Regions from separate parts of the Streptomyces sp. NPDC020681 genome, predicted to be linked through region 1. Evidence: riboswitches for the same ligand, from Rfam matches in the RefSeq annotation. Region 1 holds a riboswitch; each other region holds the start of a gene.
What was found. A riboswitch is a leader RNA that binds a small molecule or an ion and turns the genes downstream of it on or off. The one in region 1 is predicted to bind cyclic di-AMP.
Positions count from the first base shown of each region.

Region 1 (3,716 bases):
CACGGCTCTCGGCAGCAAGGCGAAAAACGGGCAGATCGTCATGATGAACGGTGCTGTCACCGACCCGAACGCCGCGATGTTCAAGCGTGGCGCGCATGCCGAGCTGGACGGCAAGGTCAGCGTCGGCGAGGAGTACGACACCAAGGAGTGGAAGCCGGAGAACGCGAACGCCAACATGGCGGCCGCGATCTCGTCGATCGGCAAGGAGAATCTCATCGGTGTCTACTCCGCCAACGACGGCATGGCGGGCGGCATCATCGACGCGCTGAAGGCCGCCGGCATCACCGAGCTCCCGCCGGTCACCGGCCAGGACGCGGAGCTCGCCGGAGTGCAGCGGATCGTCGCGGGCGAGCAGTACTCCAGCGTCTACAAGCCGAATGCCCCGGAGGCGGCCGCCGCGGCGGAGATGGCCATCCTTTTGGCGAGAGGCATGTCGCTCGACTCCATGGCGCAGGTGGATGTGGACAGCCCGACCACCAAGGCCATCCCCTCGGTCCTGGTCCCGGTCGTCTCTGTGACGAAGGAGAACATCGCGGACACGGTCGTCAAGGACGGCGTCTACACCGTCGCCGAGATCTGCACCCCCAAGTACCGGGCGGACTGCGACCGAATCGGTCTGACGTAGCGGCGCGAGACCCCGCGGCCCCTGGCGCGACCCGCTCAGATCCTGGTCGGACCGACCTGCATGTGGATGTGATCCTGGTGAGCCTGCCGGAGTGCGGGGTCTCCGCGCGTGGTTCCGTCGAGAGTCCCGGCGATCGCGGACAGGTCGAGCGCGCGCCCCTGATTGTGACAGTCGTTCGGCGGCCCGCGCTGCCTGCTTGGCTGGCACGCGTCGCCCCTGGACAGGAAGAGCTGCCCGCGCCCCGGTTCATCGCGGCATCGATGCCGGGCAGCCAGTCATGCCGCCGGGGGAGCGGTCGGGCAGGCCCAGCCAGTTGCCGGCCACGCTGACCGACCTGGTGCAGGAACTGATCTCCACGTAGGCCCGTGGAAGCCTGTTGGGCGTCGGCTCATCCGGCGCCGTCGCTGCGCGCCGTCGCCTCGGACGGCCGAACGCATCCGGCTGGCTCCGCCGTGGCTTGCGCCTGCTCGCGTGGAGAGGACGGCACGCCGATAACGCAAGCTATGTCCGAAAAGACCCATCACGGGTAATTCCATCTTCTATTTCACTCCGTGCCCGCATTAGGTGTACTCGCGCGAATTATCATTCGCTCGTGCGCTGTCGCAAAGCGGATGGTTGCGCTCCAGTCCAGTGAAATGGGTCACGTCCGCGTCGATATGCGGTGCGGCCTCTTCGTGCCCACTCTCGTTCCGCAGAAAGCGAGTTGAGCTTTCCGACCGGATTGGATCACGGTAATTCGGCGCCCCGGATGCGTCCCGAGGATTGTGTCCTCGAATTCAGGGCTTGTTCGACTAAGTCCGTTTCGCTTACGGTCACCATCAATCCGGATGGACCGCCGAATCCTGCCGCCGTCCGGGAAAACCGCACCCACTCACGTACGGCAGGAGCGGGGGACCCAGGTAAGCCGCCGATCCGGAATCCGGAACGGCTCGGGGTTAAGTCGCATTCCCATGCGGCCGGGCATCTCCAGCCCGAACCCGACAGCTCACCTCGCAGGCGACGGAGAGGAATTCGTCATGCCCGCAAAGGGTAAGCACCGTCGTCCCAAGTCCAGTTCGCTGACGCGCAGTTTCGTTGCCGCGGGCACCGGTGGCGCCGCGCTCATGATTCCGGTGATCGGGGCGACCGCAGCAAGTGCCGCTCAGCCGGCGACGCCGCAGCTCGCCAAGAAAGTCACGGCGGTTTCCGCGTCCGCTACCGCGAAGAAGGCCGCTCCCAAGACGTACACCGTCGTCGCGGGGGACTCCCTGTCGGAGATCGCGGACGACCTCTCCGTGCGCGGCGGTTGGAAGCAGCTGTACAAGGACAACAAGAAGGCCATCGGCGACAACCCCCGCCTGATTCGTCCCGGCCTCAAGCTGACGATCGGTGCGAAGGCCAAGGCGCCTGCCTCGTCCGAGCGGGCCAGCCGCTCCGAGGCGCGGACCAAGCTGCCCAGCAAGAAGCCCGCGGCAAAGGCCAAGAGCTACTCCAATGACCTCGACGGCTGGATCAAGGAATCCCTGGACGTCATGGCCCGGCACGGCATCCCCGGCTCGTACGACGGCATCCACCGCAACATCATGCGCGAGTCCTCCGGCAACCCGCTTGCCATCAACAACTGGGACTCCAACGCCCTGGCCGGAACGCCGTCGAAGGGCCTTCTTCAGGTCATCGAGCCGACCTTCCTGGCCTATCACGTGCCCGGCACGTCGATGGACGCCTATGACCCGGTCGCCAACATCACCGCCGCGTGCAACTACGCCGCCGACCGCTACGGATCGATCGACAATGTGAACGGACCGTACTAAGGAAGCCGGGCCGAGCCGTCAACTGGTCGGTGAAGGCGTGTTGTTCGCGTTGATAGTTGTGTGCGCGGCCTTTCCGGGTCCCAAGTACGCGCAGTAACGTGGCTGAAAAGCGCTGTGCCGGGGGGACTTTGATGGCTCAGTACAACTACGCCTTGCCCGCAATCGCCGCACTCATCGGCGTGCCGCCGATCGTCAAGGTGGTCCGGCGGTCACTGAGACTGGATCTCGCCTGGCGCAGCGGGCTTTCCGCAGAAGCACGCTGTCTCGAGGCCTTCGAGACGGAAAAGAAGGACAACGAGGGCGGCCGCACCCGCGTGCGGCACCGCATCTACGAGTTCACCACGCGCCAGGGCAGGACCGTCCGCTTCGAGGAGCGGGACGGTCCTGTTCTGGCTGTTCCGGGTGACATCGTCGTCGTCCACTATTCGCCCCGCCGCCCGGAGCGGGCCACGGCGCGTCCGCCCGCCCCCGTCAAGAACTGGGTCAAGGCGGCAGGGGCAGTGGGGGCCATCCTGCTCGGCATCGGACTGTTCGCCTACCTCGGCACGGTCCCCAGCGACGAATGAACGGCAGTGCCCCGGGACTGAGCAAGTCGTACTGGGCTCCCTGACCGGGCCTTACTGGGTCGCCGTGACGATGCAGCGGCGTAGCTCCTCGACCGCCTCCGGGACACCCTCGACCGTCACTCCGGCCGGCTCGCCGGCGCCCTCCCAGTTCCACATCCAGCGCAGCACTGCCGTGGGCGGGCCGCTCACGGTCACGTCGGCCGCGTCGTCGCCGGCGCCGCTGTCGGCGCCGCCGTCGACGGCAAACAGCCCCGGGCCGGTCCGCACCCGCCACGCCGCTCCGTCGGTCCGCACCGTGTACGTCCGGCCCGGTGAGCCGGCCAGGATGTCGGTGAAGTAGTCGCCCCACCCGGCGACGCTGTACGCCACGAAGACCGTGAGCAGCTCGTCGATGCCGTCGATGGCGAGGTCGGCCGGAACCGGCGAGACCTGCTGCCCGGTGCCGAGCTCGGCGTCGATGCGGTGGATGACTGTCTCCTGCGCCATCCGCCGGATCCAGAAGCCGACCGTCTGGTCCGGCGTGTACCAGGAGCCGGCCGGATCCTCCGGCTTGCGGGCGGCGAATTCGTCGAGCAGCCCGGCGTGCGCCCGGTCGAGCAGCGCGAGCGGCTCCTCGTCCGCGAACTCCTTCGGCGGCCACGGGTCGGGCTCGGCGCCCTCCCGCATGGCGAGGGTCTTGTGCAGGTACACATCGGCGACGTGGCGGGTCAGATCGGCCACGGTCCAGCCGGGACA
Region 1 covers NZ_JBIRTX010000001.1:66,849-70,564, reverse strand. The annotation lists gene ACH4YL_RS00335 (substrate-binding domain-containing protein) at 1-625, shown strand, start outside; cyclic di-AMP (ydaO/yuaA leader) riboswitch at 1,449-1,637, shown strand; gene ACH4YL_RS00330 (transglycosylase SLT domain-containing protein) at 1,642-2,415, shown strand; gene ACH4YL_RS00325 (DUF3592 domain-containing protein) at 2,547-2,981, shown strand; gene ACH4YL_RS00320 (maleylpyruvate isomerase family mycothiol-dependent enzyme) at 3,033-3,716, opposite strand, start outside.

Region 2 (3,716 bases), on a different contig from region 1:
CGCGATGGTTAATTGCGGACGCTGGAGGTGTTTACGGCATGTTGCGAAGTCCTCACCCGCTCGGGGATCCGCAGCCGGTGCGCGGCCGTCGCACGCTCGGTGTGCAACGTGGCCAGCGCCCGCGCCCGTTCCACGTCGCCGCGCGCCACGGCGTCCACGATCGCGCCGTGCTCGGCCCAGGACTCCACCGGCTTGGCCGGCTGCTCCACGGAGTACATCCAGGCGATCTTGTGCCGCAGCTGGGTGAGCAGGGCGATCAGACCCGGACTGCCGGACGCCTGGGCGAGCGTCTCGTGGAACCAGCCGCCCAGTGAGCGCAGGTCCTCGCCCTGGCCGCGTCTGGCCCGCTCCTGCCCCAGCCTGACCAGGCCACGCAGCACCTTGAGATGCGCCTCGGTGCGCCGCTGCGCGGCCCGCGCCGCGCCCAGCGGTTCCAGCAGCATCCGGATGTCCAGCAGGTCGGCGGCCTCCTGCTCGGTGGGCTCGGCGACGCACGCGCCGGCATGCCGGCGCGTGGTGACGAAGCCCTCGGACTCCAGGGTGCGCAGGGCCTCGCGGACCGGGACGCGGGAGACGCCGTAGCGGCGGGCCAGCTGCTCCTCGGTGAGCCGGCTGCCGCGCTCGAATACACCGGAGACGATGTCGTCGCGGATCGCCGTACATACCGAGTGCGCGGGAATGCGCATGACCGAACCTCCGCTTTAATCCGCGCGAAACGCAGCCGATTGACGTCTGTTCAGTGACTCTATTGCAGTGAGCCGCATTTTCCGATGGCAGGCCGGAATCCATGGATATCTTTTGGCCAGGAGGCCCCAAACGCCGAAGGCCCCGGCGAGGGGCCGGGGCCTTCGGTGTGTGCGCGGGAACAGACGCGTCGCAAGGGGGTCAGACGTTCACGCCGTGCGCGCGCAGGTACGCGACCGGGTTGATGTCCGAGCCGTACTCGGGGGTGGTGCGGACCTCGAAGTGGAGGTGCGGCCCGGTGGAGTTGCCGGTCGAGCCCGAGAGACCGATCCGCTGGCCCGCGGCGACGCTCTGCCCGACGGAGACGCTGATGGAGGACAGGTGGCCGTACTGCGTGTACGAGCCGTCCTTCATCCGGAGCACGATGTTGTTGCCGTACGCGCCGCCCCAGCCTGCCTCGACCACGGTGCCCGCGCCGACGGCCACAACCGAACTGCCGGACGCGGCACGGAAGTCGACGCCGGAGTGGCTGCCGGAGGACCAGAGCGAACCGCCGGCCTTGTAGCCGGTGGTGACGTGCGAACCGGCGACGGGGAGCCGGAAGGCGTTGAGGCGCTTGCGCTCGGCCTCACGGGCGGCGTGCTCCTTGGCCTCGCGGATCTCCTTGGCACGGGCCTCGGCCTTGCGCTTCGCCTCGGCGGCGGCCTTCGCCCTGGCGCGGGCCTCGGCGGCCTCGCGCTCCTGGGCCTCGGCCTGCTCGGCGATCTGGGCGGCGAGCGACGCGGAGCCGACGACCTGGGTGGGACCGGAGTCGGTGACGGTGGCCGCGGCGGGCGCGGCAGCGGTCTCGGCGGCGAAGGCCGGAGAAGCGATGGCTCCGATGACGCCGGTGGTGGTGAGAGCCGCAACGCCGGCGATGTTCGCGCTCTTGCGCGACATCCGGCTGGGGGCACGGTGTTTCCCGGTGGCACGGGTGAACGCCATGAAGTGGCTGGTCCTTTCCTTCCTTCTCGCCTACCGGGTTAGCTGACGGGTTCGGAGCAGGAAGGTCTCCTACGGGCCCCTTCACACGAGTGCGAAGGCGTCCGATTCACCCCAGGGACTTCATGTGGGTCCCCGGCTCCCCAGGCTCGCGCCTGACGGGGACTCGGCGATGGCTGCCCGTGCCGCGGATGCGGCGGGCTACTGGCGGACAGCCCGACCGACGCTAAACGGATCAACTTCCCATCACCAAAAAGTCAGCCCCGTTTGTCACGCATGCCACAGGACAGACAGGCACCACCGCTACAAAAGGGGCAAATGACGGAACCCCGGCGTCGGGTGGACGCCGGGGTTCCGTTCTTCGTTGTGAAGTTGTTCGCCTCGATCGGCCTTGCATCGAACGGCGCGAGGTGCCCGATCAGCCCGTGACGACGGTCACTTCGCCGATGCCGAGCGCCCTGACGGGCTCCTCGATCTTCGAGGCGTCACCGACGAGCACAGTGACCAGCCGGTCCACCGGGAAGGCGCTCACGGCCGCGGCCGTCGCCTCCACGGTGCCGGTGTCCGCCAGCCGCACATACAGCTGCGCCTGGAAGTCGTCCGGCAGATGCTGCTCGACCTGGTCGGACAGCGTGCTCGCGACGGACGCCGCCGTCTCGTACTTCAGCGGCGCGACGCCGACCAGGTTCTGCACGGCGACATCGCGCTCCGCGTCGGTCAGCCCCTCGGCCGCGAGCGTGCGCAGCACCTTCCAGAGGTCGTCCAGCGCCGGTCCGGTGTTGGGCGTGTCCACGGAGCCGCTGATGGCGAGCATGGACGCGCCGGAGCCGTCCGGAGCCGAGCGCAGCACCTGGCCGAAGGCCCGTACGCCGTAGGTGTAGCCCTTCTCCTCGCGCAGCACGCGGTCGAGCCGGGAGGTGAGCGTGCCGCCGAGGCAGTACGCGCCGATCACCTGGGCCGGCCAGACGCTGTCGTGGCGGTCCGGGCCGACGCGGCCGATCAGCAGCTGCGTCTGCACGGCACCCGGGCGGTCCACGATGACCACGCGGCCGGTGTCGTCGGCGGAGATCTGCGGTACGGGCCGCGGCGATGCCTTGTCGCCCGTCCAGGCGCCCAGGCTGTCCGCGAGCACGGCGTCGAGATCGACTCCGGTGAGGTCGCCGACGATCACCGCGGTGGCGGTGGCGGGCCGGACATGCGCCTCGTAGAAGGCCCGTACGGACGCGGAGTCGATCCGCGCCACGGTCTCTTCGGTGCCCTGGCGCGGGCGCGACATCCGCAGCGCGGACGGGAAGAGCTCCTTGGAAAGCTCCTTGGCGGCACGCCGGGCCGGATTGGCCGCCTCGTGCGGGATCTCGTCCAGCCGGTTCTTGACCAGCCGATCGATCTCGCTGTCGGCGAAGGCGGGTGCCCGCAGCGCGTCGGCGAGCAGACCGAGCGCCTTCGGCAGCCGGGAGACCGGGACCTCCAACGAGACCCGGACGCCGGGGTGGTCGGCGTGCGCGTCGAGCGTGGCGCCGCAGCGCTCCAGCTCGGCGGCGAACTCCTCGGCCGAGTGCTTGTCGGTGCCCTCCGACAGGGCGCGGGCCATGATCGTGGCGACGCCGTCGAGGCCGTCCGGCTCGGCGTCGAGCGGTGCGTCGAGCGAGAGCTCGACGGCCACGACCTGCTGGCCGGGGCGGTGGCAGCGCAGCACCGTCAGGCCGTTGTCCAGCGTGCCGCGGTCGGGGGCGGGAAAGGCCCAGGGCCGGGCGGGTCCGGCCGTCGGCTGCGGGTGGAAGTCCATGGTCACGGCAGCGTCGCTCACTGGTCCGCCTCTTCCTCTTCGTTGCTGACGTCTTCGTCGCTGACGTCGCCGTTCTCGGAGCCCGCCACCGGTTCGTAGACCAGCACCGCCCTGTTGTCCGGGCGCAGCCGCGCCTCGGCGACGGCCTGCACCTCCTCGGCGGTGACGTCGAGGACACACTGGACTGCGGTCAGCGCCAGCTGCGGGTCGCCGAACAGCACGGCGTACCTGCACAGTTCGTCCGCGCGGCCCGCGACCGTGCCGA
Region 2 covers NZ_JBIRTX010000007.1:297,330-301,045, forward strand. The annotation lists gene ACH4YL_RS19625 (GntR family transcriptional regulator) at 9-686, opposite strand; gene ACH4YL_RS19630 (M23 family metallopeptidase) at 886-1,668, opposite strand; cyclic di-AMP (ydaO/yuaA leader) riboswitch at 1,681-1,847, opposite strand; gene ACH4YL_RS19635 (M16 family metallopeptidase) at 2,084-3,472, opposite strand; gene ACH4YL_RS19640 (M16 family metallopeptidase) at 3,469-3,716, opposite strand, start outside.
Region 2: another riboswitch for cyclic di-AMP. It lies ahead of ACH4YL_RS19630 (M23 family metallopeptidase); the one in region 1 lies ahead of ACH4YL_RS00330 (transglycosylase SLT domain-containing protein).

Region 3 (3,716 bases), on a different contig from region 1:
CGGGTCCTGGCGGATCTCCGTCCAGCAGCTGCCCGACGGCCTGGTGCAGATCACCGGCGGCGCCGGATACGACGACTCGGGCCTGCTGCGGCTCGCGCCCGGCCAGTCCTACACCTCTCCGGTCTTCGCCGGGCTGTGGAGCCGCGACGGATTCGGCGGAGCCAGCCGGGCCTGGCACGCCTGGCAGCTGGCGCATGTCGTCCCGGACGCGACGGCCGACCGGCCCGTGCTCTACAACTCCTGGGAGGCCACCGGCTTCGACATCTCGGAGGAGCAGCAGCGCGCGCTCGCGCAGCGCGCCGCGGCCATGGGTGTGGAGTTGTTCGTCGTGGACGACGCCTGGTTCGGCCGGCGCGTCAGCGACCGCGCCGGGCTCGGCGACTGGACGCCGAACCCGGAACGCTTTCCGAACGGTCTCAAGCCGCTCGCCGACGACGTGCACGCACTCGGCATGCAGTTCGGCATCTGGGTCGAGCCGGAGATGGTCAACGCCGACAGCGATCTCTACCGCGCACATCCCGACTGGGTGCAGCACCACCCCGGCCGTGCCAGGACCGAGTTCCGCAACCAGCTCGTGCTCAACCTCGCCCGCCAGGACGTCCAGGACTACCTGTGGGAGCAGCTCGACGGGCTGCTGAGCAGCGCGCCGATCGACTATGTGAAATGGGACTTCAACCGCTGCTTCACGGACGCGGGCTGGCCAGGCCAGGAGTATCCGCAGAAGCTGTGGGTCGAGCATGTGGACGCGCTGTACGCGCTGCTCGACCGGCTGCGGGCCGCGCACCCGCAGGTGGCCTTCGAGTCCTGCTCCGGCGGTGGCGGCCGGATCGACCTGGGAATCCTCTCCCGGACCGATCAGGTGTGGACCTCGGACAACACCGATCCGCTGGACCGGCTCGCCATCCAGCACGGCTTCACCCAGATCCATCCGGCGCGGGTCATGGCCGCATGGGTCACCGACAGCCCCAATGTCCAGCTGAACAGTCGCGTCAGCACGCTCGGCTTCCGCTTTGTCAGCGCGATGGCCGGAGTGCTCGGCGTCGGCGGCGACCTCACCGAGTGGACGGATGAGGAGCTGGCGGAGGCGCGCGACTGGGTGGAGCTCTACAAGAAGATCAGGCCGCTGGTGCAGCACGGCGAGCTGCACCGGCTGCGCGCGCCGGACGGCGGACTCAGCGCCGTGCAGTACGTGCGCGGTGCCGAGACCGTTGTGCTCGCGCTGCTGCAGGCGCAGCACTACGGCGAGCGGCCGCCGCGGCTGAGGCTGCGCGGCATCGACCCGGCGGCCGCGTACGAGTGCCTGGACACCGGAGCCGTACACCGCGGCTCTGTCCTGCTGCACCACGGGCTGCACACCGGACTCAAGGGCGACCTGGACGCGACGGTCATCCGGCTGCGGCGCATATCGGACTAAAGGGTTCTATAGCTGGCGGTCTCGGTGAAATTCCTGCGTCATTGGCCGGAATTGGGAAGCAAGTGAGAGCGATCGCCGCTAATTGACTCTTCTGGCCCTTCTGTCCGAATTGGATGATTCGGTATAACGTGCCCCGTCTACAAGGGAGATGGGGTATGGCGCGTGAGCAGGATCATATTCGTGACGGTGTGTGGCGGTCGCACAAAGCGGAATTCCGCACGCCAGACGGACACTCAAGATCATTGATTCACGGAGTGTGACCGGAATTCTCCGGTGGTTTCCCGACTGGCCGTTGATCGGCAAAAGGAGTGACTTGTTCCGCTCGGCGCGGCTCGCTTAACGTCACGGCAATCCGGACGGACCGCCTAATCCTGCCGCCGCCCGGAATTCGAACCCACCCACGCGTGGCAGGAGCGGGGGACCCAGGTAGTACGCCGATTCCGGAATTCCGGACGGCTCGGGGTCAAGTCGCGCAGTTGCGCGGCCGGGCATCTCCAGCCCGAACCCGACAGCTCACCTCGTAGGCGCCGGAGAGGAAAGCGCCATGCCCGCAAAGGGTAAGCATCGCCGTCCCAAGACCAGTCCGCTCACGCGCACCGTCGTCGCCGCCGGCACCGGCAGCGCCGCGATCGCCATCCCGCTCATGAGCGCCGCCGGCGCCCACGCGGCCGACAAGGCCGCACCCGCCGCCGCCCCGGAGAAGGCAGTGGCCGCCACGGCCCCGTACAAGGTCGCAGCCCCGGCGGCCAAGAAGCCGGCCGCGGCTCCCACCACGTACCGCGTCGTCGCCGGCGACTATCTCTCCAAGATCGCCGCCGAGCACGATGTCCGCGGCGGCTGGAAGAAGCTGTACCAGGACAACCGGGAGAGCGTCGGCGAGGACCCCTCGCTGATCCACCCGGGCCTCAAGCTCACCCTCGGAGCCAAGGCGAAGGCCAAGCCTCAGGCCAAGCCCGACGCCAAGCCCGAGCCGCGCAAGGAGAGCCGCGAGAAGTCCTCGGCCGACACGTCCAAGGACTCCGGCTCCGAGAAGGCCGCGCAGCCCAAGGCCGAGAAGCCCGCGGCCGAGAAGACCGCCAACAGCGCCCCGCAGGCCAGCAGTGACGGCTTCACCGCCCCGCTCGACTCGGTCAACATCAGCACCGCCTACCGCACGGCCGGTGCCATGTGGTCCAGCGGCTACCACACCGGCATCGACTTCGTGGCCGCCTCCGGCACCACGATCAAGTCCGTGGGTCCGGGCACCGTCGTCTCCGCCGGCTGGGCCGGCGCGTACGGCAACGAGGTGGTCATCCAGCACAGCGACGGCACCTACTCGCAGTACGCCCACCTCTCCTCCCTCTCGGTCTCCTCCGGGCAGAGCGTGAGCGGCGGGCAGCAGATCGGCCTCTCCGGCTCCACCGGCAACTCCACGGGCCCGCACCTGCACTTCGAGATCCGGACCAGCCCGGGCTACGGCTCGGACATCGACCCGGTGGCCTACCTGCGCCAGCACGGCGTGTCTCTCTGACGCCGGACCGGCACGGGACCTGAACGGGTCCTGAACCGCGCCTGACTCCGGACCTGACCCCGGACGAAAGCCCCGAATCCCCTCGCGCCACGGCGGTGCCGCGAGGGGATTCGGCGTTATTCCGCCTTGGACGAGATTTGACCGGTGGCAAACGTCACCCCTCGTCAACCCCTCCTTACGGTCGCGTAGGTCACATCCGTAAGGGAAAGATGAGGACTTGTGGCAGACGATTCGAGAACAGAGAACAGTGGCTCATTCGGGTCGTACGCGGCGATCGGTGACAGTTTCACCGAGGGCGTCGGCGACCCGGGCCCGGACGGGACGTACGTCGGCTGGGCCGACCGCTTCGCGGTCCTCCTCGACGACCGCACGCCGGAACACTCCTTCAGGTACGCCAATCTCGCCGTACGCGGCCGTCTCCTCGACCAGATCGTCTCGGAACAGGTGCCGAGGGCGAAGGAACTCGCCCCCGACCTGGTGACGTTCTGCGCAGGCGGCAACGACATCATCCGCCCCGGAACCGACCCCGACGACGTGGCCGAGCGCTTCGAGCGCGCGGTCGCCGACCTGACCGGCGCGGTCGGCACCGTCATGGTGACCACCGGATTCGACACCCGCGGCGTTCCCGTGCTGCGCCATCTGCGCGGCAAGGTCGCCACCTACACCGCGCACGTACGGGCCATCGCCGACCGCTACGACTGCCCCGTACTCGACCTGTGGTCGCTCAAGTCCGTCCAGGACAGGCGGGCCTGGGACCCCGACCGACTCCATCTGTCGCCCGAAGGACACACC
Region 3 covers NZ_JBIRTX010000004.1:375,553-379,268, forward strand. The annotation lists gene ACH4YL_RS11850 (alpha-galactosidase) at 1-1,414, shown strand, start outside; cyclic di-AMP (ydaO/yuaA leader) riboswitch at 1,800-1,956, shown strand; gene ACH4YL_RS11855 (peptidoglycan DD-metalloendopeptidase family protein) at 1,959-2,924, shown strand; gene ACH4YL_RS11860 (SGNH/GDSL hydrolase family protein) at 3,144-3,716, shown strand, end outside.
Region 3: another riboswitch for cyclic di-AMP. It lies ahead of ACH4YL_RS11855 (peptidoglycan DD-metalloendopeptidase family protein); the one in region 1 lies ahead of ACH4YL_RS00330 (transglycosylase SLT domain-containing protein).

Region 4 (3,716 bases), on a different contig from region 1:
GGAGATCCGCAAGGCGTGGGGCGGTCCGCTGTGTCTGACGACCGCCACGTACGCCAAGGCCCAACTCCGCAAGGTCTCCGAGCAGTTGGGCGGCGATGTGCCGCCGAACCTCCTCAGGGCGGGCATGAGCGACGTACACAACGCGGTGGATGTGCTGCTCCTTGTCGCCACCGACGAGATCCGGAAGGACATGGACCGGCGGTTCGGGGCGGGCGCCGTCCGTCTCACCGGGGCTGCGGGCTTCGACGTCGCTCACGGAGTGCAACACCACGCCGTTCCTCGCGGCCGCGGGCCGGATCACCGTCGCTCCCGAGCGCGGCACCACCCCGCCGACCGCCACGCCGTCCGCCACTCCGTCGGCCTCGGCCACTGCTGCGACGGGCGGGAGCACGCCGACCACCACGACCGGCGCGCTCGCCAGCACCGGCTCCTCCAGCGCCACCTGGTACGCGGCCGCCGCCCTCGCCCTGATCGCGGCCGGCGGTGTGCTCACCGCGGTGCGTCTGCGCCGCCGCTGAGACACCGGGTCCGGCGGGTCCGACCGGCCCGCCGGACCCGTCGGCGCACCGGCTGCGAGGCACTCCCCGTAAATGTGGAGTGGATCTTGCTCCGGATGGCGTAAGGTTGTGTTCATCGACGCGGGGTGGAGCAGCTCGGTAGCTCGCTGGGCTCATAACCCAGAGGTCGCAGGTTCAAATCCTGTCCCCGCTACTGAAGACAGTGGCCCGGCACTCGCAAGAGTGCCGGGCCACTGTCGTATGCCTTCGTCGGCCGCCGCATCGCCCGGTTGGCCGATGGCGATTCGCCGCCCGGCGCGGTTACGGCCAGCCTGGGAAGGGCGCGGTACCGTCCGCAGCCGTGGGCGGACCGGGCAGGAGAGCACCATTGGCGACCGGAGAGCAGCAGGGCGGCTTCGTGGCCCGCCGAGTCGTCCGTGCGCTGCCCGCGCTGATGATCCTGGGCGGTCTGCTCTTCGATCTCACGACTCCGGACCGGTTCACGGCCGTGCCGATGTTCGCGGCCGCGCCGCTGCTCGCCGCTCCGTTCTTCTCCTGGCTCGCCACTCTGCTGACCGGCATCGCCGCTTCGCTGGGCGTGGTCGGGCTGCACTTCTACAACAGCTCGATCGGCGAGATCACGTCCTACACCGAGACCGCCACCGTGCTGACCGTCGCCGGTCTCGCGCTCTTCATCAACACCGTCATCCGGCGCAGCGGTGAGCGGCTCGCCTCCGCGCGCGTCATCGCGGAGACCGCGCAGCGCGCCGTGCTGCCCACGCCGGCCGAGCGGATCGGCGGACTGCAGGTCGCCGCGCGGTACGAGGCGGCGCTCGCGGACGCGTTCATCGGCGGCGACCTCTTCGCCGTGCAGGACACGCCGCACGGCGTGCGGCTGGTGGTCGGGGACGTGCGGGGCAAGGGGCTCGAGGCCGTCGAGGCGGTGGCCGTGGTCATCGGCGCTTTCCGCGAGGCCGCCGAGCAGGAGAGCTCGCTGGAGGGTGTCGCGGAGCGGTTGGAGCGGGCGCTCGCGCGCGAAGGCACCCGGCGGGACACCCTGGACGCCGTCGAGGGGTTCACCACCGCCGTGCTCGGCGAGATCCCGCGTGGCGGCGGGGTGGTGCGGCTGGTGAACCGCGGCCATCCGGACCCGCTGATGCTGTACGCCGACGGCGACCTGGACTTCCTGGAGCCGGCCGAGGCCTCGCTGCCGCTGGGCATGGGCGATCTGGGCAGCTGGCCGGACCGGGCGCAGGAGCATCCGCTGCCGGACGGGGCGACGCTGCTGCTCTACACGGACGGCCTCTCCGAGGCGCGCAATCCGGCGGGGGTGTTCTACGACCCGGGCGAGCGGCTCGGCGGGCGGTTGTTTCCGGGGCCGGAGGAGCTGCTGGACGCTCTGGTCGACGACGTACGGCGGTATACGGGCGGCGGATCGAGGGACGACATGGCGCTGCTGGCCGTCTGCCGGCCCGCGGAGGGACAGCCGGAGCGGCGCCGGACGGTGCCGGTGGTCAAGGCGGATGCGGAGTAGTTGTGCGAGGACTGGTGGGGTGACCTGCACTGTGTGTAGTCGGAGTGGAGCCCTCCGCATAACATTTGATGCACCGTCAGAAATGTGACCAAGTCTGAGGGCCGATCAAGTCGCCCGATTCCGGCTGCTTGTGTCCTAGTTGGTCCCGGCGGAAGTCGTTAACGATCATCCGGAACAGCTTGGAATCCAGACCCCGTGTCTATTAACGTTCGATAACGCAGCGCGGTCGTCACAACCGTCGCAAGAGACGGCACCGTGCGCACGCGCCGAATCCCGCAAGGGAACCGGGGAACCACCACTTGGGGTGAATCGGGTACCTCCTGTCGCACTGGTCGCGGCAGTAGCGCCCGTAGGAGACCTTCCTGCTCCGAACCCGTCAGCTAACCCGGTAGGCGAGAAGGAAGGAAAGGAGTACGCCTCAGTGGCGTCCAACAGGCCTGCCCCAGAAGCACCCTTCACGTCTGACTTCTTCGGCGAAGAGGGGGCGGAGCGGTCGTACGAGGAGTGGAACCCCACCGAGGACTCCGTCCGTCCGGTGCGCGGCAAGCACCGCGTCATCAAGCAGCGCGGCGGGCTCGCCCGCAGCTCCACGGTGCTCGGCGTCGGCGTGATCGCCGCGGTCGGCGCGGGCGGCATCGCCACCGCGCAGGACAAGCCGCCCGTGTCCATCTCGCTGCCCGACGCCATCTCGGACAAACTGCCCGACGCCCAGTCCCTTCCCGGCGTCGGCTCCTTCATGTCCGACTCCGACGAGTCGGCGCCGACGGACGAGCAGACGGCCTCCTCGCTGTCGGCGATGGGCCTGGCCTCCGAGACCGGCTCCGCCGAGGAAGAGAACGGCGCCGGTGAGGCACTGCGCGCCAGGATCCTCCAGCAGGCCGAGCAGCAGCAGGCCACGGTCGACGCCGAGGCGAAGGCGGCAGCGGAGAAGCTCGCCGCCGAGAAGGCCGCGGCCGAGGCGCTGAAGCAGCAGACGGCTGCCGAGGCGGCGGCCCAGGCCGCGAAGGAGAAGGCCGAGGCTGAGGCCAGGGCCAAGGCCGAGGCGGCGCGCCTCGCCGAGCTGGCGAAGAGCTACGCGCTGCCGACCTCCTCGTACACGATCACCTCCACCTTCGGCGAGGCCGGCTCTCTCTGGTCCTCCGGCTACCACACCGGCCTGGACTTCGCCGCGCCGTCCGGCACCCCGATCAAGGCGGTGCACGGCGGCACCATCAAGTCCGCGGGCTGGTCCGGTTCGTACGGCTACCGCACGGTGCTGGAGCTCGAGGACGGCACGGAGGTCTGGTACGCCCACCAGTCCTCGATCTCGGTCAGCGTCGGGCAGAAGGTGACCACCGGCCAGACCATCGGCCGCGTCGGCGCGACGGGCAATGTGACGGGCGCGCATCTGCACCTCGAGGTCCACACGGCGGGCGGCTCGGACATCGACCCGATGGCCTGGCTGCGGGGCAAGGGCCTGACGGTCTGAGTCAAGTCATGCGCTAGGGCCTGTCGTCTGGATCAGGCCCTGGCCGCGGTACTAGCCGCGGTACGGGTTGTAGCCGCCGTAGTCGCGATGCGGCGGCGGCGTCCACACCCGGCCTGTCGCCCGTGCCGCGTACGTCAGAGCCGGGCCGGCCACCTCCTTGCGCTGCCACATGTGGTGCAGCAGCTCCTGCTCGCGCGCCACGAAGTCCGGGCCTGCC
Region 4 covers NZ_JBIRTX010000002.1:755,111-758,826, forward strand. The annotation lists gene ACH4YL_RS07125 (LPXTG cell wall anchor domain-containing protein) at 150-518, shown strand; tRNA gene ACH4YL_RS07130 (tRNA-Met) at 638-711, shown strand; gene ACH4YL_RS07135 (PP2C family protein-serine/threonine phosphatase) at 886-2,031, shown strand; cyclic di-AMP (ydaO/yuaA leader) riboswitch at 2,286-2,441, shown strand; gene ACH4YL_RS07140 (M23 family metallopeptidase) at 2,453-3,499, shown strand; gene ACH4YL_RS07145 (PrsW family intramembrane metalloprotease) at 3,551-3,716, opposite strand, start outside.
Region 4: another riboswitch for cyclic di-AMP. It lies ahead of ACH4YL_RS07140 (M23 family metallopeptidase); the one in region 1 lies ahead of ACH4YL_RS00330 (transglycosylase SLT domain-containing protein).